Regions from separate parts of the Micromonospora sp. NPDC005299 genome, predicted to be linked through region 2. Evidence: riboswitches for the same ligand, from Rfam matches in the RefSeq annotation. Region 2 holds a riboswitch; each other region holds the start of a gene.
The links. Region 2 has a riboswitch for cyclic di-AMP ahead of ACFYPD_RS07850 (transglycosylase family protein). Riboswitches for the same ligand answer to the same signal wherever they lie in the genome.

Region 1 (7,888 bases), on a different contig from region 2:
GAGACCTCCGCCCGTCGCTTCGCCAACGCGGCCGCCCTGCCCGCGCCGCACACCCCGCGCACGCCGGCCGAGTACGCGGCCCGGGAGCGCTGGCTGCACCACGCCGCGATGACGGCGCACTGGCGGGGCGACCTGACCGCCCGGCAACTCGCCGACGTGCTGGCCCACCGCAACGGGTGGAACCCGCGCCGGCACCCGGCCGAGCAGGAGATCGTCCTGGCCCGGGCCGTACGCGAGGGCCGCCGGGCCACCTGGGCGGCGGCCGCCGAGCGGGAGCGGCGGGCCTGGCGGGACGCCGAGTCGGCCGCGGAGGCGGCGCGAACCCTGGCCGCCGAGTCCCACGCGGCGGCCGCCGCGCGCCACCCCGCGGGCCACGCCGTCGCCTCGGTGGAGGGCCGGGACGACGCGGCGACGACCCGGATCCCGGTGCCGGCGGCCGTGCCCGGCGCCCGCTGGCGCCCCGCGCGTGCTGGCTGACGCCTGGGCCAGCTCGCGGTGAGACCCGTCGGCGCCACCGCCGGCCCGACCCGGTGTCATCCGACGGGAGCGGAGTCGACCGAATCGTTACCCGAATACGGTGAGCCCGGTCACCACACCGCGGAAACGGTCATCGGGGGCAGGCCGGGCGATCGACCCCCGCAATTCCGGGTCGGTCGCCACCGGATGTCCGCTTTCTGCCGGGCGGTGCCACCGTAACTGCTCGTCCCATTGAGTGAAGTCAGTGACCGAGTGTTCCGATATCCGTAGTGGTGCACGAGGTTTACGCAGGTGGGAGCGCTTGGCAGGCGAGGTACCCACCGGTAGTGTCGGCGCGTCCGGAGCGGTTTCCGATCGCAAGTGGCGACGCCGCGCCGACCCGCCTAATCGTGCTCTCACGAACCGGGGACCCACAGCAACACCGGGGTGAATCCGCGGGCCACGGCCCGCGGTAGGGCGTACTTCCCGCCCGAATCCGTCAGCTAACCCGGTCGGCGGCCACGGAAGGAGTGCCATTCCTCGTGCACACCACCCCCCGCTCGTCCCCCCGCCTCCACGGCATCGTGGTGCCGGCGCTCGCCTAACGGCGACCAAACCCGGCAACCGCCCCGACCGCCCGGCCCGCCGGGCGCTCCCTTTCCGCGGCGACCCGCCCCGCCAGCGCGCGTGAGTTCCTCCGCGCGTGGGGCCGGTGTGTGCCGCGCACGCCCCCGTGGAGGAACCCGTGAAGCATCACCTGAAGCGTCAACTGCGGCGTCTCGTGACCGAACGCCCGTACCAGATCATCGCCGGCTCGGCCGCGGCGCTCGTGCTGGCCGGCGGCACCAGCGCCGCCCTCACCGCCACCGACGACGCCCCGGTCCACCAGGAGAACACCGCCGCGGTCGCCGAGCTGGGCTCGCGGCTCGGTGAGGTCGCCAGCCGGGGCGAGGCCCGGGTCGCCGTCCCGGCGCCGTCCGCCTCGCCGAGCGCGTCGCCGTCGACCGCGAAGGCCGCGGCCAAGGCCACCACCGACCCGGACACCACCCCGAAGGCGAAGCCGAAGCCGCCGTCGACCAAGGTCCTCGACTACGAGTACCAGGCGCAGAACCAGTACTGGAACTGCGGCCCGGCTGCGGTGCGGAACGCGCTCAGCGCGAGCGGCGTCGAGACCACCCAGGAAGCGATGGCCGGCCCGCTCGGCACCACCGAGAACGGCACCAACTCCGCCGAGGACACCACCCGGGGCCTGAACCAGATGGTCAAGGGCAACCCGTACCGGACCCACATGTTCGGCGGCTCGGCGAGCCCGGCCGAGATCGACCAGCTCCAGGCGGACGTGGTCAAGGCGATCACCGACGGCCGGGGCGTGGTGGTCAACGTGGCCGGCGACGCCACCGACACCGACGGCGGCTGGCACTCGTTCCCGGGCGGCCACTACATCGCCGTGGTCGGCTACAAGAACAACGGCCGGACCGTCCGGATCGCCGACTCGGCGAACCCGGCGCTGCCCGCGTACTGGGTCAGCACCATCGACCTGGCGAACTGGGCCGGCACCCGCGGCTACTCCGCCTGATCGCACCCTTCCCGTCGGGCACCGGCTCCACCGAGCCGGTGCCCGACGTCGTCCGCGCCGGTGTCCGCTCTCGCGCGTCGTGTCCGTCCGGTGGCACACTGCGGCCTATGGGCGACGCGACGGGTACCTGCCATCTGCTGCTTCTGCACGGCATGGGCGCCACCGGTGAGGTGTGGCTGCCCTGGGCGCCGCTGCTGGAGCGCGACTGGGCGGGGCGCTGGCTCGCCCCCGACCTGGCCGGGCACGGCTGGTCGCCCCCGCTGCCGGAATACTCCTTCGAGGCCCTGGCCCGGCGGGTGGTCGAGGGGCTCGGCCCGGTGGCCGAGCGCCTCGGCCCCCGCGACCGGCTCGTGCTGCTCGGCCACTCGCTCGGCGGGGTGGTGGCGCTGGCGCTGGCCGCGCGGTCGCGGCGCCTGCCGGTCGACGCGGTGGTCGGGCTCGGGATCAAGGCCGTCTGGTCCCCGGCCGACCTGGAGAAGGCCCGCGACCTGGCTGCCCGCCCGGTGACCTGGTTCGCCACCCGGGACGAGGCGGCCCGCCGCTACCTGCGGGTCTCCGGGCTGGCCGGGCTGTTCGCCCCCGATCACCCCGTGGTGGAGGCGGGCCTGCGCCGCGAGGACGGCCGCTGGCGGCTCGCCATGGACCCGGCCGCCTTCGCGGTGGGGGAGCCCGGGCTGCCCGCGCTGCTCGCCGCCGCCGACGTCCCGGTGCTGCTGGCCCGTGGGGAGCAGGACCCGATGGTGACCGACGCGCAGCTCAAGGAACTGGGTGTCCCGGTCGTCACCCTGCCCGGCCTGGGCCACAACGCGCACGTCGAGGATCCGGCGGCCGTGCTCGCCCTGCTCGACGCGTACCTCTGACCGGCGGGTCAGGCGGTGGGGGAGGGGAGCCGCGGGGCGGGCGCGGCCGCGGCCGGCGCCAGCTGCCGGCGGGCGGCGTCGAGGAACACCTCGGCGTACGACTCGGCCGGGAAGTCGCCCAGGTAGCGGACCCGGGTGGCCCAGCGCGCCGCCTCCTTCGGGTCGGTGTCCAGCAGCTCGGTCAGCACCTCGTCCACGTTGGACATGTCCCGGCGCAGCACGTAGCCGGAGCCGGCCAGCGGGAACCGCTCGACGAACTGCTCCCCGTCGACGCCCATGTCGGTCACCGCGTACGGCTTGCCCGAGTAGAGCCAGTCGGAGATCACCCCGGAGACGTCCGAGACCAGCGCGTCGGCGCGGTTGACGCACTCGGTCAGGGTCAGCTCGCGGCCGGCCGCCGCGCCCCACAGGTGCGGTCGCCCGGTCCTGGCCTTGTCGGCAGCGAGCAGCTCGGTGAGGCGGGCCAGCTGCCGCGCCGAGACCGGGTTCTGCGTGGTGTACGGGTGCGCCCGCAGGATCACCGTCGCCCCCCGGTCGAGCAGCCGGCGGATCACCGTCTCGGCCACCGGCAGCGAGCAGTAGTCGGCGTCGGCGTGGTGCCCGGTCCAGGTGGGCGTGTAGAGGACGGTCGGGTGGGCCAGGCCGGTGACCGGCTCCCGGCGTACCTCGATCGCCTCCACCTGGGGGCGGCCGACCACGACGAACTTCTCGGCGGGGATCTCCACGCCGGCCCGGGCGTACCGCTCGATCGCCGCCTGCCCGGCCACGAAGATCTTGTCGAAGATCGCCGAGACCGGGTTGGCGCTGGGCGCCTTGTCGCTGTCGCCGTGGTGCAGCTGCACGTGGGTGAGCTGCGAGAAGCGGATGCAGTGGCTGTTCTTCGCGCCGTGGTTGACGTAGAAGGCCGCTCGCAGGCTCGGCACCAGCGCCTCGTCCATGGTCTTCAGCGTGGGGCAGAAGACCACCGGCGCGCGGGTGGCGGCGGCCACGGTCGGCAGGAACTCGGGCTCGCGCAGCAGCACCAGGAACGGCCGGCCGATCCGCTCCAGGTAGGGCAGCCACATGGTGACCTGGTACTCAGAGCCGGGTGGGGCGGAGAAGTAGAGCAGGAACTCGGGCTGGTGCCGGCGCAGCGCCCGGCCCACCGGGCCGCCGCCGGCCGGCGGCCGGAACCGGCGCCGGGCCAGGTCGAGGCCGACCGCGCCGCAGCCCGCCCCGACCAGCAGCGCGGCGACCAGGGCCACCCAGGCGGGCAGGGCCAGGCCGGCGGCGAGCGCCACCACGGCGAGCAGCACCAGCAGCGCGTCGCCGAGCCGTGCGGCGACCAGCGGGGTCCAGGACCGGACCGGCAGGTTGGCCGCCCGGATCTCCAGCGCGCCGGCGTCGCGCAGCGGCCCGACCAGCAGCACCAGGCCGAGCAGGACCAGCGCGGTGGCCGCCAGCGCCGGGTCGAAGCCGGCGTCGAGCCGGCGGGCGTAGCCGACCAGGATGCCGGCGGCGACCAGCACCGACTCGGCGAGGCCGTCGGCGGTCGGCCGGACCCGGCGCTCCCAGGCGGCGGCGGCGAGCGCGGCGACCGCGACCGTCAGCCCCCAGCCGGTCGCCCCGGTGAGCGCGACGACGAGGAAGGCCAGCACCGCCAGCCCGGTGGTCAGCATCCGGGCGAGCAGCTTCCGGACCAGGTCACCGCGCATCTGGCTCGTCCCGTCCCGCGGCTCAGGCGTCGATGCCGGTGGGCAGCTGCTCGGACTGCTGTGCGCCGGCCTGGGCGGGCACCGCCGCCACCGGCTCGCCGGGCGCCCGGCGGACGTCGATCACCTGACCGGTCAGCTCCGAGATCAGCACGTCCAGGGAGGCCTGGGCGACCGCCTCGGCGGAGAGCAGCGTGTGCTCCGGCTCCTCGCCGAACGCCTTGGTGCGCATCGGGGTGGCGGTGCGCTCCGGGTTGACGCAGTTGACCCGTACGCCGAATTCGGCCCACTCGTCGGCGAGCGCCTGGGTCAGGTTGACCAGCGCGGCCTTGGTGGCCGAGTAGAGCGCGTAGCGCGCCCGGCCCCGGGTGTAGGAGCTGGAGGTGTAGAGGAGCAGCTGGCCCTTGGTCTGCTGGAGGTAGGGCAGCGACTGCCGGGCGATGGTGACCGGGCCGACGAAGTTGACGTGCAGGAGGCGGTCCATCGTCTCCTCGTCCATCTCCGCCAGGGCGCCCTTCTCCAGGATCCCGGCGGTGACCACCACGTGGTCGATCCGGCCGGTCGCCTCGAAGGCGGTCTTCAGCGCGGCGGCGACGTCCTCGGCCCGCTCGACGTGCGTGCCGGTGGTGGAGCGGCTGAACGGGAAGACCTGGGCGCCGTAGCGGCGGGCCAGTTCGGTGAGGTCGTGGCCGATGCCGTAGCTGCCGCCGAAGACCACGATGGTCCGGCCGGTCAGCTCCTCGGTGTAGCCGCGGTGGTCGCTGACCTTGGGCACCTGGGCGGCGGCGAGCTGGAAGAGCTTGTCCGCCAGGTGCACGTCGACCGGATGGGTCACCTTGATGTTCTCGTCCGAGCCGTCGATCACCTTGATCGGCGTGCCGGGCAGGTAGCGCAGCACCACGCCGCAGTCGTCGGTGGCGGCGAAGTCCGGGTCGCCCTCGGCCCGCCGGTACGCCTCACGGATGGTGCCGGAGCGGAACGCCTGCGGGGTCTGGCCGCGGCGCAGGGTGGCGCGGACCGGGATGTCGGTGATGCACTCGTCCTGGTCGACCTGGATGATCGTGTCGGCGGACGGGATTGCCACGTCCACCGCCGAGTAGGTCCAGAGCGCGTTTACGCACTCGCGCACGATCCGGGCGCTGACCAGCGGGCGCACCGCGTCGTGGAAGAGGATGTTGACGTCGCCCTCGCCGGCCGCGTCCAGCGCGATCCGGGTGGTGTCGTTGCGGGTGTCCCCGCCCTCGATCACCTTGCTGACCTTGCGGAAGCCCGCGTTGGCGACGATCCGCTGCGCGTCGGGCACGTGGCCGGCGGCCATCAGCACGATGATCTCGTCGATCTCCGGCGCGGCATCGAACACGGCCAGGGTGTGCTCGATGATCGGCTTGCCGGCGATCTTCAGCAGCTGCTTCGGGATGCCCAGCCCGAGACGCGTCCCGGTCCCCCCGGCGAGGATCACGGCCACCGTCCGCGAGGGGCGCCAGGGTGCCGGGCTCGCCGGCGCGGCGTCCGGTGCGGGGGTGCGGTCCTGCGTCATTGCCGTTCCTCACTTCTGCGGGGTTTGGGGCGTCGGTGACCGGGTGGTGAATTTTGGGCGGCGCCGAGGGAAACCTTAACGCGTACGACGGAGCGCACCGACCCGGGCGAGCCCGGACCCGGTGCGCTCCGGACGGCTACTTCTGGTTCTCGTAGGCGTCGCAGACCTCCTGGGTGGGGCCGTCCATCTTCAGGACGCCGCTCTCCAGCCAGATGGTCCGCTCGCAGGTGTCCCGGATCGAGCCGATGGAGTGGCTGACCAGGAAGACGGTGCCGGCGCCGTCGCGCAGCTCCCGCACCCGCTCCTCGCTGCGGGCCCGGAACTTCCGGTCGCCGGTGGCCAGCGCCTCGTCGATGAGTAGCACGTCGTGCTTCTTCGCGGAGGAGATGGCGAAGCGCAGCCGGGCGCCCATGCCGGAGGAGTAGGTGCGCATCGGCAGCGAGGCGAAGTCGCCCCGCTCGTTGATCCCGGAGAAGTCGATGATCTCCGGCGCCAGCCGCTTGACCTCCTCCGGCGGCATGCCCATGGCCAGGCAGCCGAGCACCACGTTGCGCTCGCCGGACAGGTCGTTGAGCAGCGCGGCGTTCACGCCGAGCAGCGACGGCTGGCCCTGCGTGTAGACCGCGCCCCGGGCCGGCGGGAGCAGCCCGGCGATGGCCCGCAGCAGGGTCGACTTGCCGGAGCCGTTGCTGCCGATCAGGCCGATCGCCTCACCCTCGTACGCGGTGAAGCTCACCCCCTTGACCGCGTGCACCTCACGGATGTTCGGCGCGTTGGTCCGAGACACGATGCGCTTGAGGGCGGAGACCGGGCTCGTGCCCCCGGTGGCGCCCTTGTGGATCTTGTAGATCACGTGCACGTCGTCCACCACGACGGTCGGGACGCGTCCCGCGTCCACCACGGCGGCGTTGCCCGCCGGCTGGGTCTGGTCAGCCACGGCCGTACTCCTTCTCTCCGCGCCAGAAGTAGACGAATCCGCCGACACCGAAGACCGCCGCCCAGATCACGGCGAGGGTCCACAGCCGCAGCGGCGAGGAGGCGATGTGCGCCGGGTACGCCGAGTCGAGCAGCGCGTAGCGGGCCAGCTCGATGTAGACCAGGATCGGGTTGGACTCCAGGGCGGTCGCCGCCCAGCCGGGGAGCCGGTCCTCGAAGAGCTTGACGCTGTAGAGCACACCGGAGCCGTAGAGCCAGGTCCGCAGCACGAACGGCATGACCTGCTTGAGGTCGGTGACCTTGGAGCCGATCCGAGCCATGATCATGGTCAGCCCGACGTTGAAGATCGACTGGAGCAGCAGCATGGGCGCGATCAGCAGCCAGCGGAAGGTGATCGGCTCGCCGGTGAACAGCACGATCCCGGCCAGCACCACCATCGACATGAGCAGTTGCTGGAGCTGCACCAGGGTGACGGTGATCGGCAGCGCGGCACGCGGGAACTGGAGCGCCCGGATCAGCCCCAGGTTGCCGGTGATCGCGCTGGTGCCCTGGAGTGCCGCGCTCTGGGTGAACGTGAAGATGAAGACACCCGTGCAGAGGTACGCGATGAAGTTCGGCACGTGCCGGTTCTGCGAGATGATCACGCCGAAGATCAGGTAGTAGACCGCCGCGTTGGTCAGCGGTGTCAGCACCTGCCAGAGCTGCCCGAGCTGGGTGTTGCTGAACGACGAGGCCACCTTCGCCCGCGAGTACGCGGTCATGAAGTGTCGGTAGGCCCACAGCTTGCGGGCGTACTCGGCCAGAGGCGGGCGTTCCCCGGCGACCCGCAGCC
Region 2 (7,888 bases):
ATCTGTCGAACCGGGGCCACGCCGGCAGCCTCGGAGACCGACCGTCACCCCGCCTCGCCACACCGCGCCGCCCGTCCCCACCGGGCTCCGTGCGGCGCGCCTAGGAACAGGAGCGAACCCCCTTGAAGCTCTCACCTCGCCTCGTCGCGCTCTCCGGCGCGGCGGCGGCCGGTCTGATCGCCGCCGGCACCGCCGCGGCCGTGCAGGCCGCGCCGCCCGGCCCCGCCGCACCCGACGCCGCCCAGGCCCGCGCGATCGCCGCCGACTCGGCCCGCGCGCTGGTCGCCGGCCGGCCCGCCTACCTGCACGCCAGCTCGGACGACGCGTTCGTGCAGAAGACGGTCATCTCCTCCGAGGGCACCCAGTACGTGCCCTACGAGCGCACCTACAAGGGCCTGCCCGTGGTCGGCGGTGACTTCGTGCTGGCCACCGACACGGCCGGCAACCTGAAGTACGCCTCCGTCGCCCAGCAGCAGGCCATCGGCAGCCTCGCCACCACGCCGAAGCTGACCTCGGCCACCGCGGCGAAGACCGCGCGCGCCCAGCTCAAGACGGTCAGCACCGTCGAGGGCACCAACCTGGTCGTCTACACCCTCGGCGCCAAGCCGGCGCTGGCCTGGGAGACCACGGTGCGGGGCACCGACGCCGAGGGCCCGAGCCGGCTCACGGTCGACGTCGACGCCCTCACCGGCACGGTGCTGCGCACGCAGGAGCACGTCGTGCACGGCACCGGCACCGGGGCGTGGAACGGGCCCAGCCCGCTGACCTTGAACACCACGCAGTCGGGCGGCACCTACTCCATGAAGGACCCGACGGTCACCAACCTGAGCTGCCAGGACGCCGCCACGAACACGACGTTCAGCGGCTCCGACGACGTCTGGGGCAACGGCACCGCCACCAGCCGGGAGACCGGCTGCGTCGACGCGTTGTTCGCCGCGCAGACCGAGCACAAGATGCTCGCGCAGTGGCTGGGCCGCAACGGCGCCGACGGCAACGGCGGCTACTGGCCGATCCGGGTGGGCCTGAACGACCAGAACGCCTACTACGACGGCACCCAGGTCCAGATCGGCAAGAACACCTCGGGCCAGTGGATCGGCTCGCTCGACGTGGTGGCCCACGAGATCGGCCACGGCATCGACGACCACACCCCGGGCGGCATCTCCGGCGGCGGCACCCAGGAGTTCGTGGCCGACACCTTCGGCGCGTCCACCGAGTGGTTCGCCAACGAGCCGTCCAGCTACGACGCCCCCGACTTCCTGGTCGGCGAGAAGGTCAACCTGGTGGGCAGCGGCCCGATCCGCAACATGTACAACCCGTCGGCGCTGGGCGACCCCAACTGCTACTCCAGCAGCATCCCGGGCACCGAGGTGCACGCCGCCGCGGGCCCCGGCAACCACTGGTTCTACCTGCTGGCCAACGGCAGCAGCCCGACCAACGGCCAGCCGGCCAGCTCCACCTGCAACGGCAGCAGCGTCACCGGCCTGGGCATCCAGAAGGCCATGAAGATCATGTACAACGCCATGCTGCTGAAGACCTCGTCCTCGTCGTACCTGAAGTACCGGGTCTGGACGCTGCAGGCGGCGAAGAACCTCTACCCGACCAGCTGCACCGAGTTCAACGCGGTCAAGGCCGCCTGGACCGCGATCAGCGTGCCGGCGCAGACCGGTGAGGCCACCTGCACCGGCACCCCGACGCCGACCCCGACCACCACGACCACCCCGCCGTCGGGCAGCTGCACCGGCCAGAAGCTGGCCAACCCCGGCTTCGAGTCGGGCAACGTGAGCTGGAGCGCCAGCTCCGGCGTCATCACGAACGACGCCGCCCAGGCCGCGCACGGCGGCTCGTACAAGGCCTGGCTCGACGGCTACGGGTCGACGCACACCGACACCGTCACCCAGTCGGTGACGATCCCCGCCGGCTGCCGGGCGACGCTGAGCTTCTGGCTGCACATCGACAGCGCGGAGTCGACCACGACCACCGCCTACGACAAGCTGACCGTGAAGGCGGGCAGCACCACCCTGGCCACCTACTCCAACCTCAACAAGGCCACCGGCTACGTGCAGCGGTCCTTCGACGTCTCGTCGCTGGCCGGCACCACCGCCACCATCTCGTTCACCGGCGTGGAGGACAGCTCCCTGCAGACCTCCTTCGTCGTCGACGACACCTCGCTCACCCTGAGCTGACCACACCGGAGCGGCCGGCCGTCGTCCTCCCGACGGCCGGCCGCTTCGTCGTCTCCGCCGTGAGTCCCCGCCAATCCGGGGATGCGGTTTCCGCTCCGCGGTCAGGCCGGGCGGGCCGCGCGCGAACCCGCGGCGTCGTCGCGGCGGATCCGGGCCGCGACGCCCTCCATGGCCCGGCCGAAGCGCTCCATGTCCCGCGCGGACTGCTCGGGCAGGCCGCCGAGCCGCGCGGCGAGGGCGTCCACGTCAGCCCGGGCCGAGGCGCTGACCCGGGCGTCCAGCTCGGTGAGGGCCGCGTTCACGGCGGTCACGAGGTGCCCGCAGACGGTCTCCATGGGCTCCCCGGCCAGCGCCGGGTCGACGGTGACGGACTCCAGCCGGCCACCCTGGACGGCGACGGCACGGATCCGGCCGTCGGCCGCGCTGCCCTCGGCCCGGAGCAGCTCGGCCGGCGCGCCGTCGGCGTGCTCGGCGGCCCGGGACCGCATCGCGGAGAGCGCCTGTTGCGTCCTGGTCAGCAGCTCGTCGAGGCTCGCGGCCGCGGAGAACGAGTCGTTGGTCATATCCGCGCTTTCTTCACGTCTTTCCGAGCACCGTGACGATAGCAACCGGCCCCGACGTCGAACGCCCGGCCGGGAGGCCCGGCCGGGCGTTCGTGGCGCGGCGGACCGGCCCGCGTGCGACCGGGTCCGGTGGGGGCTCAGCGCAGGCGCAGCTTCTGGCCCGGGAAGATCAGGCCCGGGTCGTCGCCGACCACGCTCTTGTTGCGCTCGTAGAGGGCGTGCCAACCGCCGGCGACGTTCTTCGCGTCGGCGATCTCGGAGAGGGTGTCTCCGGCCCGCACCAGGTAGCTGCCGGCGGTCGGCGCGGTGCGCCGCTCGCTGCGGACGGCCGGCCGGTCGCCACGCGACGACCGCTCCGAGGTGGCCTTCTTCGTCGTGGCCTTCTTCGTCGTGGCCCTCTTCGTCGTGGCCTTCTTCGTCGTGGCCTTCCTCGCGCCCGAGTCGGTGGCCGAGTACTTCTTGGTCGAGCCGCCCTTCTTGCCGCAGACCGGCCAGGCGCCGATGCCCTGTCCGTCGAGGACCTTCTCGGCGATGGCGATCTGCTCGCCGCGGCTGGCCAGGTCGGCCCGGCTGGCGTACTTCTGGCCGCCGTAGCCGTTCCAGGTGCTCCGGGAGAACTGGAGCCCGCCGTAGTAGCCGTTGCCGGTGTTGATGTGCCAGTTGCCGCCGGACTCGCACTGGGCGACGGCGTCCCAGTTGACGCTGGCGGCGCTGGCCGGGGCGGCCGGGCCGAGAAGGGCGGCGGCGCCGGTGGCGGCGCCGACGACGAGCGCCCCGACGGCGGTGCGACGCTGCGCGGTCCGTCGATGACGGGCGACGTGTTCAGTTGCCATGTGGGTTTCCTCCACGCCGACGAGGTGAGCTGTCGGGTTCGGGCCGAGGAGCCCGGCCGCCGCAGGCGGCTTCACCCCGAGGTGTCGTGCACCGAGGAACGTGTGGGTCCCCCGCTCCCGCCCAAAGGTCCAGGTACCACCGGGCCGGCGGCGGGATTAGGCGTTGCCGGCCCGGGGTGTCCGCGATCGCGAACGGATTCGACGTTAGGAACGGTTTGCGACGAACGCCCACTTCTTGTGAAGTTGTTCACCCGGCTGGGCGACGGCACCGTCCCTCGGCTTGCGGAACCGTCGGATCTGTCGTAGCGGCCCGGCCGACGATGTGTTTTCGCAGCTCACAGCGGTGTTTCCGCGCTCCGGCCGAAGAGGACGACCCACCGGCGCCGGGTCCACCGTGGCAAGTGGCCACGGCGCGCGTCGCGGATCCCGGGGCGGTGGGTTCCCGGCCCGGCGGGCAACGCGGGAGGCTACCGTGAGCAGGTTCGCGCAAGATCGGCACGAGGCGGCGAGGCATGAGCGACCACGGACACGAGCTGGCCTTCGGCGGCTTCCTCACGCCGAGCGCCGGGCGGCCCGAGCAGGTGGTGGCGCGCGCCAAGCTCTGCGAGCAGGTCGGCCTGGACCTGGTGACCTTCCAGGACCACCCGTACCAGCCCGGTTTCCTGGACACCTGGACGCTGATGTCCTTCGTGGCCGCGGCCACCAGCCGCATCACGCTGGCCGGCAACGTGCTCAACCTGCCGCTGCGCCAGCCGGTGGTGCTGGCCCGCAGCGTGGCCAGCCTGGACCTGCTCACCGGTGGCCGGGTCGAGCTGGGGCTCGGCGCCGGCGCGTTCTGGGAGGCGATCGAGGCCGTCGGCGGTCGGCGGCTCTCCCCCGGCGCGGCGGTGGACGCCCTCGACGAGGCGATCCGGGTGATCCGCGAGGTCTGGGACACCGAGCGGCGCGGCATGGTCCGGGTCGATGGCGAGCACTACCGGGTGATCGGGGCGAAGCGCGGGCCGGCCCCGGCGCACCCGGTGCAGGTCTGGGTCGGCGCGTACAAGCCGCGGATGCTGCGGCTGGTCGGCCGCGCGGCGGACGGTTGGCTGCCGTCGCTGGCGTACCTGCCAGAGGGCCCGGCGGAGTTGCCGGCGCTGAACGCGCTGATCGACGAGGCCGCCGCGGAGGCCGGGCGGGAGCCGGGCGCGGTGCGCCGGTTGCTCAACGTCACCGGCACCTTCGCCCGGTCCTCCGGCGGCTTCCTGGACGGCCCGCCGGAGCAGTGGGTGGAGGAACTGGCCGGGCTCGCCCTGGACCACGGCGTCGCCACGTTCATCCTCGGCAGCGACGAGCCGCGGGCCGTCCAGCTCTTCGCCCAGGAGGTGGCGCCCGCGGTCCGCGAGCTGGTCGCCGCCGAACGCACCACGCCGGGCAGCCGCTCCCGCGCCGTGGAGGAGCAGCAGGCCGCCGTCGCGGCCGGCGGGTCGACCGCGCTCGCGGTCACTCCCACCCCCGATCCGGGGGTACGGCTGAGCGCGCGCCGGCTGTGGGACGAGTCCACCCGACCGGCGGCGCCACCCGCACCGGCCGGGCACCTCTACACGCCCCACGGGCAGGCCGCCGGTCAGCACCTGGTCGACGTGCACGACCACCTGCGCCAGGAGCTCGCACAGGTGCGTGACCTGCTGGAACAGGTCAAGCGCGGCGCGGTCGCCCCGGGCGCCGCCCGCGCCGTGCTGAACGAGATGACCATGCGGCAGAACAACTGGACGCTGGGGGCGTACTGCGCGGCGTACTGCACGGTGGTGACCCAGCACCACGGCCTGGAGGACAACTCGATCTTCCCGCACCTGCGCCGCGCCGACGCGGGGCTCGCGGCGGTGCTGGACCGCCTCGAGGAGGAGCACGTGGTGATCCACGGGGTGGTGGAGAACGTCGACCGGGCGCTGGTGGACCTGATCCGCGAGCCGGGCGACTTCACCGAGCTCCAGGCGGCGGTGGACCTGCTCACCGACACCCTGCTGTCGCACCTGTCGTACGAGGAGCGGGAGATCGTCGAGCCCCTCGCCCGGCACGGCTTCTACGCCGGCCAACTCTGAGGGGGAATATTCCCGGCGCCGGCGTGAGATAGCTGGCTTTTGTTTTCCTAAGTCAGCCGGGTAGCGTCGGCCCCATGACGGACTTCCTCGCGCGGCGCGACTCCTGGTCCACCGCCAACTGCTCGATCGCCGGCGCGCTCGACGTGGTCGGCAACCGCACCACGCTGCTCCTGCTGCGCGAGGCGTCGTTCGGCACCCGGCGCTTCGACGACTTCGCCCGCCGGGTCGGCGTCAGCGAGCCGGTGGCCGCCGCCCGGCTGAAGCAGCTCGTCGCCGACGGGCTGCTCGACCGGCGGCCCTACCGGGAGCCCGGGCAGCGCACCCGCGACGAGTACGTGCTCACCGCCAAGGGGCGGGACCTGCTGCCCGTGCTCGCCGCCCTGCGCGAGTGGGGCGACACGTACGCCGTCGAGGAGCCCTCGGTCCGGCTGGCCCACCACGACTGCGGCGCGGCGGTGCACGTGGCGCTGCGCTGCGCGGCCGGCCACGACGTGCCGGCCGACCAGGTGGACCTGCTGCCCGGGCCCGGCCTGCTGCCGTCCTGACGACCCACCCTTCGCACCCTCAGGAGCACGACATGAAGATCGCTGGAAGCACCGCCCTGGTCACCGGGGCCAACCGGGGCTTCGGCCGGCACCTGGCCGCCGAGCTGCTGGCCCGGGGCGCCACCGTCTACGCCGGCGCCCGCAACCCGGACACCGTCGACCTGCCGGGCGCCACCCCGGTGCGGCTCGACATCACCGACCCGGCCTCGGTGGCCGCCGCCGCAGAGCTGGCCGGCGACGTCACCCTGCTGGTCAACAACGCCGGCGTGAGCACCGGGGCCGACCTGCTCGACGGCGACCTGGCGCAGATCCGCCTGGAGCTGGAGACCCACTACCTCGGCACGCTGTCCGTGGTGCGGGCCTTCGCGCCGAGGATCGCGGCCAACGGCGGCGGGACCGTCCTGAACATCCTCTCCGCCCTGTCCTGGATCACGTTCCCGCAGGTGGGCGCCTACGGGGCGGCCAAGGCCGCCGAGTGGTCGATGACCAACGCGCTCCGCGCGCAGCTCGCCGACCGGGGCGTCCGCGTCGCCGGCCTGCACGTCGGCTACATGGACACCGAGATGACCGCGCGGGTGACCGCGCCGAAGTCCGACCCGGCCGAGATCGCCCGGCTCGCCGTCGACGGGATCGAGGCCGACCGGTACGAGATCATCGCCGACGAGACCTCCCGCCAGGTCCTCGCCGGCCTCTCCGGCGGCGTCGCCGCCCTCTACCCGGCCCTGCTGTGAGGCTGACCGCCCGCCGGCCGGGGCACGGAAGCCCGGGCCGGCGGGCGGCTCGGCCTACAGGTTCCGGGCGAGCCGGTCGGCGAGAATCCGGGTGAACCGGGCTGGGTCGGCCAGTTCCCCGCCCTCGGCGAGCAGCGCCATGCCGTACAGCAGCTCGGCGGTCTCGGTCAGCGCGGTGCTGTCGCCGCCCTGCTCGTGCGCCTTGCGCAGCCCGGTGACGAGGGCGTGGGTCGGGTTGAGCTCCAGGATCCGCTTGACCTGGGGCACCTCCTGCCCCATGGCCCGGTACATCTTCTCCAGCGTGGGCGTCATGTCGTGCGCGTCGCCCACCACACAGGCCGGGGAGGTGGTGAGCCGGGTGGAGAGCCGGACCTCCTTGACGCTGTCGGCGAGCGCGCCGCTCATCCAGGTGAGCAGGTCGGCGTACTCCTGCCGCTCGGCCTCGGCCCGCTCCCGCTCCTCGTCGGTCTCCAGGTCCACCTGGCCCTTGGCGACCGAGCGCAGGGTCTTCCCGTCGTACGCGCCGACCCGCTCGACCCACACCTCGTCGACCGCGTCGGTGAGGATCAGCACCTCGTAGCCCTTGGCGCGGAACGCCTCCAGGTGCGGGGAGTTCTCGATGGTGGCCCGGTTCTCGCCGGTGGCGTAGTAGATCTCGGTCTGGCCGTCCTTCATCCGCTCGACGTAGTCGCGCAGCGTGGTCAGCTCGGCCGGGTCGTGGGTGCTGGCCGCCCGGACCAGGTCCAGCAGCGCCTCGGTGTTGTCCGGGTCCTCCAGCAGGCCCTCCTTGACCACCGGGCCGAACTCGCTCCAGAAGGTGCGGTACGCCTCGGCGGAGAGGCCCTTGAGCGTGGCGAGGACCTTCTTGACCAGGCGGCGGCGCACGGCGCGGATCTGCCGGTCCTGCTGAAGGATCTCCCGGGAGATGTTCAGCGACAGGTCGTGCGCGTCC
Region 3 (7,888 bases), on a different contig from region 2:
TACGCGGTGACCGTGCTGGGCACCCCGCTCGTGGTGGTGCTCGGCCACGACTCGTGCGGCGCCGTCCAGGCCGCCCGCGAGGCGGTCCGCACCGGCACCTCGCCGTCCGGGCACCTCGGCGCCGTGGTGGACGCCGTCGCGCCCAGCCTGCTCCGGGCCACCCGGGAGGGCGTCGAGGATCTCGACGGGATCGTTGACATCCACATCGCGCAGACCGTGGAGGCGCTGCTGGCCCGGTCCGCCGTGCTCGCTGACGAGGTGGCCGCCGGGCGGTGTGCCGTGGTCGGCCTGTCGTACCGGCTCAGCGCGGGCGAGGTGCGCACCGTGGCGCAGGCCCCGGCCGGTGCGCCGGCCACCCCCGTGCCCGCCCCGGCCGCGCCCGCGGACCCGGCGCTCGCCGGCTGACCGAGCTGAGAAAACGTCGAAGGGCCGGCCCGCGCGTCGCGGGCCGGCCCCTTTCGGCGTACGTCGTCAGAGCAGCGACATGTGCACGTGGTCGGTGTGGTCGGAGGGTCCGCTGTAGGACTTCCAGCCGGTGGCCGGGAACCAGATCTGCCGGTTCCAGATCACGTAGTAGATGCCCAGCCGGTCCGCGTTGCGGATGAGGAAGGCGGCGACGTTGTTGCCGTACATCCGCTGGTCCTTGGTGCGCCACGAGGAGAAGCCGCTCTTCTGCAACGACCAGTCGCAGGCCCGGCCCTTCGGGTGCTCGAACGGCCCGCCGTTCCGGTGGCAGCCCACGAAGCGGTTGAAGCCGGCCCGCTTGACCTCCTTGTAGGCGTGCAGCGTGCGCGGGGTGACGCAGCCCGAGGTGGTGGGGTCGTTCTCGCTGCACGACTCCGGCTTCCAGTCGCCGTCGGAGGTCCGGCCCGGCCCGACGCGGGCGACCGGCGAGGTGGCCGAGACCAGGCCGCCGGTGAAGCCGATCCCGCCGACCAGCTTCAGCGCCTTCTCCGTCTCGGCCTTCTCGCGGGCCATCGCGTTCTTCTGCTTCTCCTGCTCCCGTACCTCGGCGTCGAGCGCAATCTTGGCCTGCTCGGCGCGGGTCTTCGCGGCGTTGATGGCGGCGAGCTTCTGCGAGTTCAGCAGGTTCAGCTCGTCGAGGGCGGCCGCCCGCCGGACGAACGAGTCGGGCGTGTTGCTCTCCATCAGCATGGCCATGGCGCCCATCCGGCCGGTCCGGTAGGACTGCGCCGCGATCTGGGCCACCTGCGGGCTCAGCGCGTCGAGTTCGCCCTGTGCCGCCTTCACCTCGAGGGCGAGCTGGAGTTGGCGCTTACGCGACGTGTCCAGCTTCGATTTGGCCTGGAGGTAGGCCCGGTTGGCGGCGTCGATGGCCTCGGTGATGAGGGGGTCGTCTTCTTCCTCGGAGTGCCCCGAGGGGGTGGGGGTGCTCGGAGCGGCTGTCGCCGGGGTCGGCCCCACCAGCACGGTGAGCGCGGCCAGCGCAGCCACCACGGGGGTCAGCCAGCGGCGCAGGGGTGCCGTCACAGTGTTCCCTTCCGTCGGCCGCCGACCGGGTTAGCTGACGGGTTCGGGACGGAAGTGGCCCCTACCGCTCGCGCGGATTCACCCCATGTACCTGGTTCCCCGGCTCGCCCGCGGGCGATTGGGCGGCGGCACCGCTGGCGCCGGTGCGCGCCTTCGGCGGTGACCGGCAGCGAGGTTACCCGAGAGTCCTACCCTGGTTCTACGTCCGGAAGCCGACCAATAGCGAGAATTCGTCCTCGCCCTGCGTGACCAGGATCGCGTTTGACGTCCGCCGTCACGCTGCGGAGTGTCACCATGCGGCCTCCGTGCTCCTGTCGCCGTCGGGCCACCCGCCGGCGCGCGGGCCGGGTGCCCCGCCGAGGGCCTCCAGCGCCTCGTCCCGCCCGGCCGGAGGGCGCCGCGAGGAGGGCTCCGCCGGCCCCGCGGTGGTCCCGCGCCGCCCGGCGGTGCTGACCACCGCGGCCAGTCCGGTGGTCAGCGGTACGGCGGCGATCAGGCCGAGCGTGGCCACCGCGCTCCGGACGATCTCCTGGGCCAGGAACTCGCTGGTGAGGATCTCGCTCACCGGCCGGGAGTCGGCGACCAGCAGGAGCAGCAGCGGCAGCGAGGCGCCCGCGTACGCCAGGACGATGGTGTTGACCGTGGAGGCGATGTGCGCCCGGCCCACCCGGGTGGCCGCCCGGTAGAGGTGCCGACGGGAGAGCGCCGGATTGGCGTGGGCCAGTTCGGTGACCGTGGCCGCCTGGGTGACGGTGACGTCGTCCAGCACGCCGAGCGAGCCGATGACGATGCCGGCCAGCAGCAGGCCGTGCAGGTCCACGTCGCGCTGGAACATCGACAGGGTGGTCGCGTCCTCGCTGCCGAATCCGGTCAGGTGGGTGGCGGCGGTGGCCAGGGTGCCGAGCACGCCGGTCAGCACCAGGCTGCCGAGCGTGCCGAGCACGGCCACCGAGGTCTGCGCGGTGATCCCGTGGGTCAGGTAGAGCACCACGAACATGATCAGCGCGGCGCCGACGATCGCCACCAGCAGCGGCGGCTGGCCGGCGCCGATCCCGGGCAGCACGAAACCGAGCAGGATGGCGAAACTCGCCACCAGCCCGCCGAGCGCGGCCAGCCCGCGCCAGCGGCCGAACGCCACGATCGCCACGGCGAACAGCACCGCCAGCCAGACCAGCGGCGTGCCGCGCCGGTGCTCGGCGATGTCGTAGGTCTTCACCGCCGGGTCGGCCGGGTCGGTCAGCTCGACCAGGATCACCTTGTCGCCGACCTCGACCCGGGGCGCTCCGGGTCCGGCGGGGATCGGCGTCTCGACCTGCCGGCCGGCGTCCGGACCCTGCTCGGCGGCGACGGTCACCGTTCCGCACGGGCCGGCGGACCCGCCCGGGCCGCCGTCCGGCGCCTCCGGCGTCGGCGGGCACGGCTCGGTCACCACCCGGGTCACCGTGCCGTGGTAGCGGGGCAGTGCCGGCGCGTCCGCCGGCTCCCGGTCCTGCCGGGGCCAGAGCACCAGCGCGGCGACCACCGTGATCAGGAAGAGCGGTACCACCGTCGCGACCAGGATCCGTCGTACCCGCGGCGGGGCGGACGGAGCGGGACGGGTGTGGTCGGCGCCCATGGCGTTTCTCCCCACGCCCCCGTCCTGGTCAGCCGCGCTTCATCAGGCGGCCCACGGCGGCCATCATCTCGGTGGCCATCTCGTCGGCGCGGCCCTCGGCGGCGCCCTCGTGCATGCAGTGCCGCGCGTGCCCGTCGAGCAGGCCGAGGCCGACCTTGTCCAGCGCGGCCTGGATGGCGGAGATCTGGGTCAGCACGTCGATGCAGTAGCGGTCGTCCTCGACCATCTTCTCGATGCCGCGGACCTGGCCCTCGATACGGCGGAGCCGCGCGAGGAGCTGGTCCTTGCTGGCGGTGTAGCCCCGGGTCGGGGTCGTCGGTGCGGTCATGAGTCGAGGATACCGTACCCCTCGGGGGTATGGTACGGTCCTCTCTGTGACCGATACCCCCACCGGGTAACGGTAACGAATGCGGCGGAAGGGAAATGCCGATGGTCACCACCACGTACCAGGTGCAGGGCATGACCTGCGGGCACTGCGTCAACTCGGTCAGCACCGAGGTGAGTGCGCTGCCGGGCGTCACCGACGTCCAGGTCGACCTGGCCTCCGGCCGGGTCACCGTCACGAGTGCGAGCCCGTTGGACACGGACACCGTCCGCGCCGCCGTCGACGAGGCCGGTTACGACCTCGTCGGGGCGTGACGGGTCCGCGGACCCGAAGGAACCGAGGTATCACGATGAACACGGCGACGAAGCTGAGCGGCTTCGCCCTCGGCCTCGCGGCGGTGTTCGGCACGGCGTACGGGGTCGGCCACCTGGCCGGCCCCGTCACCCCGGCCGCCGAGACCCGCCACGACGCCACCGACGCCGGCCACGACTCCGGCGGACCCGACCACGGCGACGGGGGTCACGCGGCCACCGTCACCACCCACCTGCCCGGCGGGCTGCTCGTCTCCGACCGCGGCTACACGCTCCAGCCGGTGACCGCCCCCGCGGGCGAGTTCGCCTTCCGGATCACCGGCCCGGACGGCCGGCCCGTCACCCGCTTCGACGTGGCGCACGACAAGCGCATGCACCTGATCGTCGCCCGCCGCGACCTCTCCGGTTTCCGGCACGTCCACCCGGAGTTGGCCGCCGACGGCACCTGGCGGGTCGCCTCGCCGCTCGCCGGGCCCGGCGTCTGGCGGGCGTTCGCCGACTTCACCCCGACCGGCGGCGAGCCGCTCACCCTCGGGGTCGACGTCACCGTCCCCGGCGCACTGGAGCACCGGTCGCTGCCGGCGCCCGCGACCAGCACCACGGTCGACGGCTACACAGTCACCCTCGCCGGCGCGCCGCAGCCCGGCCGGACCAGCCGGCTCACCCTGACCGTCAGCCGGGACGGCCGGCCGGTCACCGACCTCCAGCCCTACCTCGGGGCGTACGGGCACCTGGTGGCGCTGCGCCAGGGCGACCTGGCGTACCTGCACGTGCACCCGGAGGGCACGCCCGGCGACGGGCGGACCCCGGCCGGGCCGGCGGTCACCTTCGCCGCCGAGGTGCCCTCGGCCGGCGCGTACCGTCTCTACCTGGACTTCCGGCACGGCGACGCGGTGCACACCGCGGAGTTCACCGTGCTGGCCGGGGACCAGCCCACGCCGACGCCCGCCGCGCCGGCCCCCACGACCGCACCGACCCCGGACGCCGGCCACGGCACCCCGGGGCACGGGCACAGTTGACGGGAGGTGCCGCGATGACATCCGCCAAGTCCCTGCCGGTCGCGCCGAACCTGATCGAACTCGCGATCGGCGGCATGACCTGCGCCTCCTGCGCCGCCCGGATCGAGAAGAAGCTCAACCGGCTGGACGGCGTCGAGGCCACGGTCAACTACGCCACCGAGAAGGCCACCGTCCGGTACGCCGACGAGGTCACCCCGGCCGAGCTGATCGCCACCGTGGAGAAGACCGGCTACACGGCCGTCGTCCCGCCGCCGCCCGCGCAGGCCGCCGCCGAGGCGACCGCCGAGCCGGTGGACGAGCTGCGCGGGCTGCGTACCCGGTTGTGGGTGTCGGTCGTGCTGACCGTGCCGGTGATCGTGCTGGCCATGGTGCCGGCCTGGCAGTTCGACTACTGGCAGTGGCTGTCGCTGACCCTGGCCGCTCCGGTGGTCGTCTACGGCGGCCTGCCGTTCCACCGGGCCGCCTGGATCAACCTGCGGCACGGCGCGGCGACCATGGACACGCTGGTCTCGCTCGGCACCCTCGCCGCGTTCGGCTGGTCGCTCTGGGCCCTCTTCCTCGGCGACGCCGGGATGCCCGGCATGACCCACCCGTTCCGTTTCGACATCACCCGCACCGACGGGGCCGGCAACATCTACCTGGAGGCCGCGGCCGGGGTGACCGTGTTCATCCTCGCCGGCCGCTACTTCGAGGCCCGGTCCAAGCGGACCGCCGGCGCCGCCCTGCGCGCCCTGCTGGAGCTGGGCGCCAAGGACGTCGCGGTGCTGCGCGGCGGGCAGGAGACCCGGGTCCCGGTGGACCAGCTCGTGGTCGGCGACCGGTTCGTGGTCCGCCCCGGCGAGAAGGTCGCCACGGACGGCGTCGTAGCGGAGGGGACCTCGGCGGTCGACGCCAGCATGCTCACCGGCGAGTCCGTGCCGGTCGAGGTCGCGCCGGGCGACACCGTGGTCGGGGCCACCGTCAACGCCGGCGGCCGGCTGGTCGTCCGGGCCACCCGGGTCGGCGGCGACACCCAGCTCGCGCAGATGGCGAGGCTGGTGGAGCAGGCGCAGACCGGCAAGGCGGCCGTGCAGCGGCTCGCCGACCGGATCTCCGGTGTCTTCGTGCCGATCGTGATCGCCCTGGCCGCCGGCACGCTGGGCTGGTGGCTCGGCACCGGGGCCGGGACGACCGCCGCGTTCACCGCCGCGGTGGCGGTGCTGATCATCGCCTGCCCGTGCGCGCTGGGGCTCGCCACGCCGACCGCGCTGCTGGTCGGCACCGGGCGGGGGGCCCAGCTCGGCATCCTGATCAAGGGGCCGGAGGTGCTGGAATCCACCCGCCAGGTCGACACCGTGGTGCTGGACAAGACCGGCACCGTCACCACCGGGAAGATGACCCTGGTCGACGTGCTGCCCGCCGAGGGTGAGGACGCCGGGGAACTGCTCCGGCTCGCCGGCGCGCTGGAGGGAGCCTCCGAGCACCCGATCGCCCGCGCCGTCGCGGACGGCGCCGCCGAGGCGGGACCGCTGCCCGCGCTCGCCGGCTTCGCCAACGCCGAGGGCCTCGGCGTGACCGGCACGGTCGACGGCCGGCAGGTGGTGGTCGGGCGGCTCCGGCTGCTGCGCGAGCGCGGTCTCGACGTACCCGAGGAGGTCGTCCGGGCGGCGACCGGCGCGGAGGCCGCCGGCCGGACGGCGGTCCTGGCCGGCTGGGACGGCCGGGCCCGCGGCGTCCTCGCGGTCGCCGACGCGGTGAAGCCGACCAGCAGGGCCGCCGTCGCCCGGCTGCGCGAGCTGGGGCTCACCCCGGTGCTGCTCACCGGCGACAACGCCACCGTGGCCAAGGCGGTGGCCGCCGAGGTCGGCATCGACGAGGTGATCGCCGAGGTGCTGCCGGCCGACAAGGTGGACGTGGTCGAGCGGCTCCAGGGCGAGGGGCGGACCGTCGCCATGGTCGGCGACGGGATCAACGACGCCGCCGCGCTGGCCCAGGCCGACCTGGGGCTGGCCATGGGCACCGGCACCGACGTGGCCATCGAGGCGTCCGACCTGACCCTGGTGCGGGGCGACCTGACGGCGGCCGTGGACGCCATCCGGCTGTCCCGGCGGACCCTCGCGATCATCAAGGGCAACCTGTTCTGGGCCTTCGCCTACAACGTGGCCGCCCTGCCGCTGGCCGCCGCGGGCCTGCTCAACCCGATGATCGCCGGCGCGGCGATGGCCTTCTCGTCGGTCTTCGTGGTGGCGAATAGCCTCCGGCTGCGCGGCTTCCGCCCGGTCGGCTGACCAGCCGCGTGCCGCCGGTCCCGGTCTCCGGGGGCGGCGGCACGTCGTTCACTCCGGGTGAGGGCGATGCGGTTGAGCGGGTGGCGGCCGGGGTACCTCCACCTGGTCAGGAAACTGCTGAGTGGAGGTTCCCATGGGTATCGACGACAAGATCGACAACGCGACCGAGAACACCGCCGGCAAGGTCAAGGAGGGCGTCGGCCGGGCCACCGACGACGAGCGCCTCGAGGCCGAGGGCCGCAACGACCAGGCCGCCGCCAACCTGAAGCAGGCCGGCGAGAAGATCAAGGACGCCTTCAAGAGCTGACCCAGAGTCGTACGCTTCGCCGGGCCGGCAGCCCTGCCGGCCCGGCGTGCTGCGCGCGGTGGCCCCGGCCGCCACGCGTCCTCACCGCCCGCTCCGGCCGGAACGACGGCCGCCGACCGCACGGGAGAACGATGTCCGGTACCACCGCGATCCGCGCCGCCGCCCTGGTGACGATGACCGCGCTCGCCGCGGCCTGCCAGTCCACCGAAGAGCCGACCGCCGAGTCGACCGCCGCGCCCAGCGCCACCGCGGCGCCCGGCGTCACCGCCCCTCCCGCGGCCACCGCCACGCCCTCGCCGGTCACCGCGGCGAACACCGCCGCCGTCTGCGCCGCGGTCGACAAGCTGATCATCGCCAAGAGCAAGGAGATCGCCGCCGACTCCGCGGCCGCGACCCGCCGGCAGCTCACCCCCGAGCAGATCAACGATCAGGTCAAGGCCGACCTGGCCGACCTGGCCGACGACGTACGCGGGCAGGCCGCCCGGGCCGAGGATCCGGAGATCAAGGCGCTGGTCGGCGAGGCGGCCCGGAGGATCGAGGCCGGCGCGAGGTC
Region 4 (6,520 bases), on a different contig from region 2:
CGCTCCCAGCTCAAGGTCAACAAGAAGAAGTCCGCGGACCTGCAGAAGAAGATGGTGCCGCTGGAGCTGGAGTCGGCGCTCGCGATGAACAAGGTCGGCGACATCGCCGCCCGCTACTACATCCAGGGCCCGTCCCAGGAGATGGGCGCCCTGCTGGTCAACAGCAGCCCGGGCACCCTCGCCGAGCAGCTGGTCATCCTCGACCGGCTCGCCGACGACCAGCGCAAGCAGATCGCCGGCGTGCTCGCCGTCCGGGACAAGTACAACCGGCAGAAGCAGAAGCTGGACGCGCTGATCGCCACCGAGCTCAAGCAGGAGAAAGAGCTGGCGACCAAGAAGAAGCAGATCGACGCCGAGATCAAGCGGCTGACCGCGATGCTGCCGGTGACCTCGATCCGCCCGGCGGGCTGCCCGGCCATCGACGGCGTGGTCAGCAGCGCCGCGCGTACCGCGATCAAGACGGCATGCGCGCAGGTCGGCGACCCGTACGTGTGGGGCGCCACCGGCCCGAACTCGTTCGACTGCTCCGGCCTCACCCAGTACGCCTACAAGGCGGCGGGCATCTCGCTCACCCACTTCACGGGCGCGCAGTGGAACGAGGGCCGCAAGGTCTCCCGCTCCGAGGCCAGACCGGGTGACCTCGTCTTCTTCGGCAGCGACCTGCACCACGTCGGGCTCTATCTCGGCAACGGGGTGATGGTGCACGCCCCGCGGACCGGCAAGCCGGTCCAGGTGTCGAGCATCAGCACACAGCCGCTCGCCGGTTTCGTCCGGGTCAGCTGACCCGTCCCCCGAACGACGAGAAGGCCCCCGGTCCATGCGGACCGGGGGCCTTCGCCGTGGAGCGCCGCTGCTACTACCTCGGTGCGCCGATCGGGGACGGCAGGATCAGCACGTCGTCGAGGTTCGCGTACATGATCCGGTGGCCGAACTGGATCTGCACGTACCGGGTCTCGCCGCGGACCACGGTCCGGTCGTCCGGCGCGGAGCCGTCGAACGAGACCGCCCGGTAGTACTCGCTCGGCAGGACGCCGCCGACTGCGTACCGCTGGCCGGCCGCGAAGGTGTACTGGAGCGGGGAGACGCCCTGGAAGGGGATGGTGGCCGGGTAGGCCTCCTTCTCCGGGTAGGCCCGCCCGTACACCGGGATGGTGGCCTTGCCCGGCTTGGGGGTCACCACGAAGCCCGTCGACCACTTGGCCGTGGGCGCCGAGGCCGGGTTGAGGAACCAGGCCTTCTGGCCGAGGTACCAGATCGCCGTCCAGTCACCCTGCACGTCCGCCAAGGCGTACGTCTGCCCGGCCGAGGCGCGGGCGCCGTGGTCGGAGATGTACATGGTGTCCGGCGTGCCGTTCGGCCGCAGCCCGCGGTCGTTGACCAGCGGGGCGGTCGCGCTCGGTGCGGTGTGCAGGACCACCGCGGACGAGCCGCGCAGCGGGCACGGCGCGGCCGGCGGGGTGGGCTTCGGGACGCCCGGCGGCTGCTGGTTGCAACCGACGAAGGCGGGCTGGTTGGTGGCGAAGTCCGGGTCGATGGTGACCAGGCCGGTGTGCGCGTTCCCGAGGGACCGGAACGGGGCCTTCATGAGGTCGAAGTAGTGCGACCAGTCCCAGTACGGGCCCGGGTCCCAGTGCATGCCGGCCACGGTGCCGGCGGTGGTGCCGGGCACGTTGTCGTGGCCGATGATGTGCTGCCGGTCCAGCGGGATCTGGAACTTCAGCGCCAGGTGCCGGACCAGCTTGGCCGAGGTCCGGTACATGGCCTCGGTGTACCAGGTGCCGTGGCCGGCGAAGCCCTCGTGCTCGATACCGATGGACTTGGCGTTGACGTACCAGTTACCGGCGTGCCAGCCGACGTCCTTGGCCTTGATGTGCTGGGCCACGTAGCCGTCCACCGACCGCAGCGTGTAGTGCCAGCCCAGGTAGGTCTTCGTCTGCACCAGCTTCACGCTCGGGCCGAAGTAGCCCTCGGTGTCGTGGATGACGATGTATTCGATCTTCTGCTGGGCCGGCCGGTTGCCGAGGTCGTGGTTGCCGTAGTCGCCGGAGTTCGGGCCGTACTTCTCATAGGGGGCCGGGATCCACTCGCAGGCGAGGCGGACCGGGCACTCCAGGCCGTCCGGCCGCTCGGCGCGGCGCAGCCCCAGCTTGTGCAGCCCGGACTGGTCCGGCGTCACGGCGGTGGCGGCGAGGGTCACCCGCTGGCCGTCGTCGGTGGTCCGGGCCGCGCCGAGGCCGAGCTGGTCGTAGACCTCGTCGGCGAAGGCCGCCGCCGCGTCCTCGGTGTCCGCGCCGGAGTAGCGGGCCACCGCGCCGTACCAGGCCGCCGGGTCGCTGCCGGGGCCGACCGGCGCACCCAACTGCTTCTGGTACGAGGCGAGCAGCGCCGCCCCGCCCCGGATGTTCGCGGCCGCGTCGGTGCGCAGCCCCTCCTCGCTGAGGCCGGTGAGCGCCGCGGCGGCGTCGAGCGTCTGCAGGGACGCCTGCGGCAGCACGTCCTCCGCCGGTGCGGCCGCGATGGCCGGGTCGAGGGTGAGCGGGCGTGAGTCATCGCCCCGCGGGTCCTCGTTCTCGTCCACGTGGCCGCTGGCCGGAGTCGCGAGGACCTGCTGGGCGTCGGTGAGGTGCATCGGGCCGTAGCCGCCGCTGGTGCTCGGCTGGCCCGGGTGGGTGTCCCAGCGCGACTCCAGGTACGAGACGCCGAGCAGGACGCTCTGCGGCACGCCGTACTCCGCTGCGGCGGCGGCGTACTGCTCCTGGCGGTCGCTGGTGGGTTGGGCGGTGAGCGGTTCGGCGGCCACCGGTCCGGTCGCCACCAGCGCGGTGGCCGCCGCGACGGCGGCCGCCAGCAGCATCCGTCTACCCGACGGCGGGGGTGAGAGGTGCATCGAACCTCCAGACAGGGATGGGGGTCACTGCGTCCTCACCCTCACCCCGCACACCCTCCGGGTCAATACCTTTCCAGCAAGTAATCTCGTATGAAGAAATCCTTCATTCCGGGCGGGCAGGACGTACGGAGTGTCACGGCGTCTCGGGTTGCGGATTGATAACGACGCTCTCTACTCTGGTCAATCGTCGGCCGCGAGCTTCACCGTCCATCCCGGGTGGTGACGGTCCGACACCGCCGAGTCGCCTCCGGGCGAGCCGGGGACCCAGGTATCTGGGGTGAATCCGCAGCCACTGCGGTAGGGCGCCTCCCTTCCCGCCCGAACCCGTCAGCTAACCCGGTAGGCGGCCAGGAAGAAGGAGTACGGAAGCCCGGTGGCACACCATGCCCCGCGGCCACCGTCGGTCCGGTCGGTCGACCGGTCGACGGCTACGCCGCGTTCCCGCTGGTCCCGTTGCACCACCGCCCTCGCCGCCCTGGTCGGCTCCGCCGTCGTCCTGACCGGCGGCGCCACGGCGGCACACGCCGAACCGTCGGTCGCCGAGATCGAGCGCCAGATCGACCAGGACTGGAACAAGCTCGAACCGATCATCGAACAGGTCAACGCCACCCGCGAGCAGCTCGCCGCCAAGCGGAAGCAGGCCGCCTCGCTGGCCAAGCAGATCGCCCCGCTCCAGGCCCGGGTGGACGCCGCCCTCGGTCAGGTGGGCGGACTCGCCGCCGACGCGTACAAGGGCGACAACAACCTCTCCACCGTCAACGCGCTGCTGGGCAGCCGGTCGCCGAGCGACCTGGTGGACGGCCTCGCACTGCTCGACCGCTTCGCGAACCGCCAACAGGAGCAGGTGCGGACCGTCGCGGAGCTGCGCGACCAGCTGGCCGCCAAGAAGCAGCCGCTGGACGAGATGATCACCGAGCTGTCGCGTACCGAGGCCCAGCTCGCGGCCAAGAAGAAGCAGATCGACGCCGAGATCGTCAAGCTCCAGAAGCTGCGCCTCAAGGTCTACGGCAACGGCGGCGGCGGTCCGCTGCGCCCGGCGCCCTGCCCCGCCGGCTACCCCGGCGGCCCGGCCGGCGTCGCGGTCAAGTTCGCCTGCGCCCAGATCGGCAAGATCTACGTCTGGGGCGCCGCCGGCCCGGACCACTACGACTGCTCGGGCCTGACCATGGCGGCCTGGGCCAAGGCCGGCGTCTCGCTGCCGCACAACGCCCGGCAGCAGCACAATGTGACCAGGCGGGTGAGCCGGAGCGAGTTGCGCGCCGGTGACCTCGTCTTCTACTACAGCGACCTGCACCACGTCGGCATGTACGTCGGTGACGGCTGGGTGGTGCACGCCTCCCAGTCCGGCAAGCCGATCACGATGAAGCGCGTCGACGACGGCCAGATCAACAGCTATGGCCGCCCCGGCTGAGTGGTGAGGAGGGGCCCCTTCTGACGCCTCAGGTAGCGGAAGGGGCCCCCGTTTTACCGCTTTCCGGTTGGTCAGCGGGTCGGCCAGGTGCGCCAGTTCTGCCAGGAGCGGCTCGGGGTCGGGCCGCGCTGGCCCTGGTAGCGCGAGCCGTAGACGGCAGAGCCGTACGGGTGCTCGGCCGGCGAGGAGAGCCGGAAGATGCAGAGCTGGCCGATCTTCATGCCCGGCCAGAGCGTGATCGGCAGGTTCGCCACGTTGGACAGCTCCAGCGTGACGTGACCGGAGAAGCCCGGGTCGATGAAGCCCGCCGTGGAGTGGGTGAGCAGGCCGAGCCGGCCCAGCGAGCTCTTGCCCTCCAGGCGTCCGGCGAGCTGGTCACCCAGCGAGATCACCTCCAGCGTGGAGGCGAGCACGAACTCGCCCGGGTGCAGCACGAACGGCTCGCCCTCGGGCACCTCCACCATCGAGGTGAGGTCGTCCTGCTGCACGGACGGGTCGATGTGCGTGTAGAGATGGTTGTTGAAGACCCGGAACAACCGGTCCAGACGTACGTCGATGCTGGACGGTTGCACCAGCGTGGGCTCGAAGGGCTCCAGCGCGAGCGTGCCCGCCTTGATCTCGGAGACCAGGTCGCGGTCGGAGAGCAGCATCGGAACACCATAGCGACCGGTACGGGTGACCTGCGTGTCGGACTACATCTTCGTACACCTGTTCGATAGAATGTCCGCATGGCTTCCTGGTCCGAATTCGCCGCCGACGAGCCCCGACTCGCCGACGAGATCCGCCTCCTGTTGCAGCAGTACGGGCCGGGTTTCGGCTACCTCGCCACGGTCCGCGCCGACGGCGGCCCGCGCGTGCACCCCGTCTCCCCGGTCATCACCGACGACGGGCTCTGGTGCTTCGTCATCGACTCGCCCAAGCGTCGCGACCTCGAACGCGACGGCCGCTACGCGCTGCACTCCTTCCCGCCGGAGGAGTGCGACGACGAGGCCTACGTGGCCGGCCGCGCCCTCCCGGTGACCGACCCGGCGACCGTCGCCCGGGTGGCCCGGATCGGCCGGGCCGCGCCGCAGGGCGACTGGCGACTGTTCGAGTTCACCGTCGACGTGGCGATGCTGACCCGGCGCGACCAGGTGGCCCGCCCCGGTTCCGGCCGGCCGGAGGTGCGCGTCTGGCTCGATCCGCGGGCGACCGCCCTGGCCCGGCGTGACCCGCTCGCCCCGGAAGGCCGGCGGGGCCGGCACGGCTTCGACACCCGACGCCCCGCGGCCTGACTCCGTACCCGATGGGTTCCTGCCGTGAAAAGCCGGTGCCGGCCCCGTCCGAGGACGGGACCGGCACCGGCGTGTGATGCGTGGCGGTCAGGCCGCGCGGTAGGCGTTCCACGCGGTCAGCATGCGGCTCGCCTGACCAGCGGTGAACTGGTACATGCACGAGTCGTAGGTGTAGTCCATGAAGTTGGTGATCGGGTCCTTGCCGGTGGCGGTGCAGGTGTCGCGACCGGTCGGGCACTCGAAGGCCGGCGAGGCCTCGGCCGGGGTGTCGGAGACGCTGTCGCCCGAGCCCGAGCAGCCACCCTGGAAGGTGTGGTAGAGGTTCAGCCAGTGGCCGACCTCGTGGGTGCCGGTGTCGCCCTGGTTGTAGTTGGTGGCGGTGCCACCCGGCAGCGACTCGCTCAGCGCGACCACGCCGTCCATGCTGTTCAGCTTGCGCTGCGGGAAGGTGGCCCAGCCGAGCAGGTCGTCGCTCAACTCACCCAGGTAGAGGTTGAGGGTGTTCTTGCCGCCCTCGCGCAGCGACGTCTTCATCGAGCGCTCGGCGGAGGAGCCCTGGACGATCGGGTACCAGGCGGCGTTGGTGACGTGGTGCACCTTGGTCAGCTGGAAGCTGAAGGCGGTCGCGGCGCCACCGGTGCCACCGCTGTACGCCGTGTTCAGCACAGCGATCTGCTGGGTCACCATCGAGTCCGGGATGTTGCCGCCGGCCCGGGTGCTGTCCCGCTGGATGACGTGGACGACGACGGGGATCGTCACCGTGGCCAGCGGGGTGGCCCCGGCGCCGGCGCGGAAGCTCGCCCGCTCACGCAGCGCCGCGGCGAGGTCGGCGTCACGCTCGCGGACCTGCTTGGCGGTCAGCTCGTTCGGGTCCAGCTTGGCGTGTCCGCCCTTCTTCACCCGCGCGTCCGCGTGGACGTCGGCCGGCTCGGCGCAGGAGCCGGACGG

Region 1: linked by a shared signal. The riboswitch ahead of ACFYPD_RS18865 (C39 family peptidase) and the one ahead of ACFYPD_RS07850 (transglycosylase family protein) in region 2 are both predicted to bind cyclic di-AMP.
Region 3: linked by a shared signal. The riboswitch ahead of ACFYPD_RS31360 (coiled-coil domain-containing protein) and the one ahead of ACFYPD_RS07850 (transglycosylase family protein) in region 2 are both predicted to bind cyclic di-AMP.
Region 4: linked by a shared signal. The riboswitch ahead of ACFYPD_RS11445 (NlpC/P60 family protein) and the one ahead of ACFYPD_RS07850 (transglycosylase family protein) in region 2 are both predicted to bind cyclic di-AMP.

The regions. Positions count from the first base shown of each region.
Region 1 covers NZ_JBIAKG010000006.1:131,245-139,132, forward strand. Annotated here, with positions in the region: gene ACFYPD_RS18860 (hypothetical protein) at 1-477, shown strand, start outside; cyclic di-AMP (ydaO/yuaA leader) riboswitch at 848-989, shown strand; gene ACFYPD_RS18865 (C39 family peptidase) at 1,190-2,032, shown strand; gene ACFYPD_RS18870 (alpha/beta fold hydrolase) at 2,140-2,892, shown strand; gene ACFYPD_RS18875 (CDP-glycerol glycerophosphotransferase family protein) at 2,901-4,586, opposite strand; gene ACFYPD_RS18880 (D-ribitol-5-phosphate cytidylyltransferase) at 4,609-6,120, opposite strand; gene ACFYPD_RS18885 (ABC transporter ATP-binding protein) at 6,257-7,057, opposite strand; gene ACFYPD_RS18890 (ABC transporter permease) at 7,050-7,888, opposite strand, start outside.
Region 2 covers NZ_JBIAKG010000002.1:532,825-540,712, reverse strand. Annotated here, with positions in the region: gene ACFYPD_RS07860 (M4 family metallopeptidase) at 123-2,183, shown strand; gene ACFYPD_RS07855 (YbaB/EbfC family DNA-binding protein) at 2,285-2,746, opposite strand; gene ACFYPD_RS07850 (transglycosylase family protein) at 2,884-3,579, opposite strand; cyclic di-AMP (ydaO/yuaA leader) riboswitch at 3,579-3,752, opposite strand; gene ACFYPD_RS07845 (LLM class flavin-dependent oxidoreductase) at 4,092-5,660, shown strand; gene ACFYPD_RS07840 (helix-turn-helix domain-containing protein) at 5,735-6,205, shown strand; gene ACFYPD_RS07835 (SDR family oxidoreductase) at 6,238-6,936, shown strand; gene htpG (molecular chaperone HtpG) at 6,991-7,888, opposite strand, start outside.
Region 3 covers NZ_JBIAKG010000017.1:26,687-34,574, forward strand. Annotated here, with positions in the region: gene ACFYPD_RS31355 (carbonic anhydrase) at 1-405, shown strand, start outside; gene ACFYPD_RS31360 (coiled-coil domain-containing protein) at 472-1,491, opposite strand; cyclic di-AMP (ydaO/yuaA leader) riboswitch at 1,495-1,626, opposite strand; gene ACFYPD_RS31365 (YibE/F family protein) at 1,781-3,106, opposite strand; gene ACFYPD_RS31370 (metal-sensitive transcriptional regulator) at 3,135-3,434, opposite strand; gene ACFYPD_RS31375 (heavy-metal-associated domain-containing protein) at 3,536-3,745, shown strand; gene ACFYPD_RS31380 (hypothetical protein) at 3,781-4,761, shown strand; gene ACFYPD_RS31385 (heavy metal translocating P-type ATPase) at 4,776-7,028, shown strand; gene ACFYPD_RS31390 (CsbD family protein) at 7,162-7,335, shown strand; gene ACFYPD_RS31395 (hypothetical protein) at 7,467-7,888, shown strand, end outside.
Region 4 covers NZ_JBIAKG010000003.1:419,668-426,187, reverse strand. Annotated here, with positions in the region: gene ACFYPD_RS11455 (NlpC/P60 family protein) at 1-783, shown strand, start outside; gene ACFYPD_RS11450 (N-acetylmuramoyl-L-alanine amidase) at 857-2,854, opposite strand; cyclic di-AMP (ydaO/yuaA leader) riboswitch at 3,112-3,247, shown strand; gene ACFYPD_RS11445 (NlpC/P60 family protein) at 3,261-4,298, shown strand; gene dcd (dCTP deaminase) at 4,370-4,948, opposite strand; gene ACFYPD_RS11435 (pyridoxamine 5'-phosphate oxidase family protein) at 5,027-5,572, shown strand; gene ACFYPD_RS11430 (zinc metalloprotease) at 5,660-6,520, opposite strand, start outside.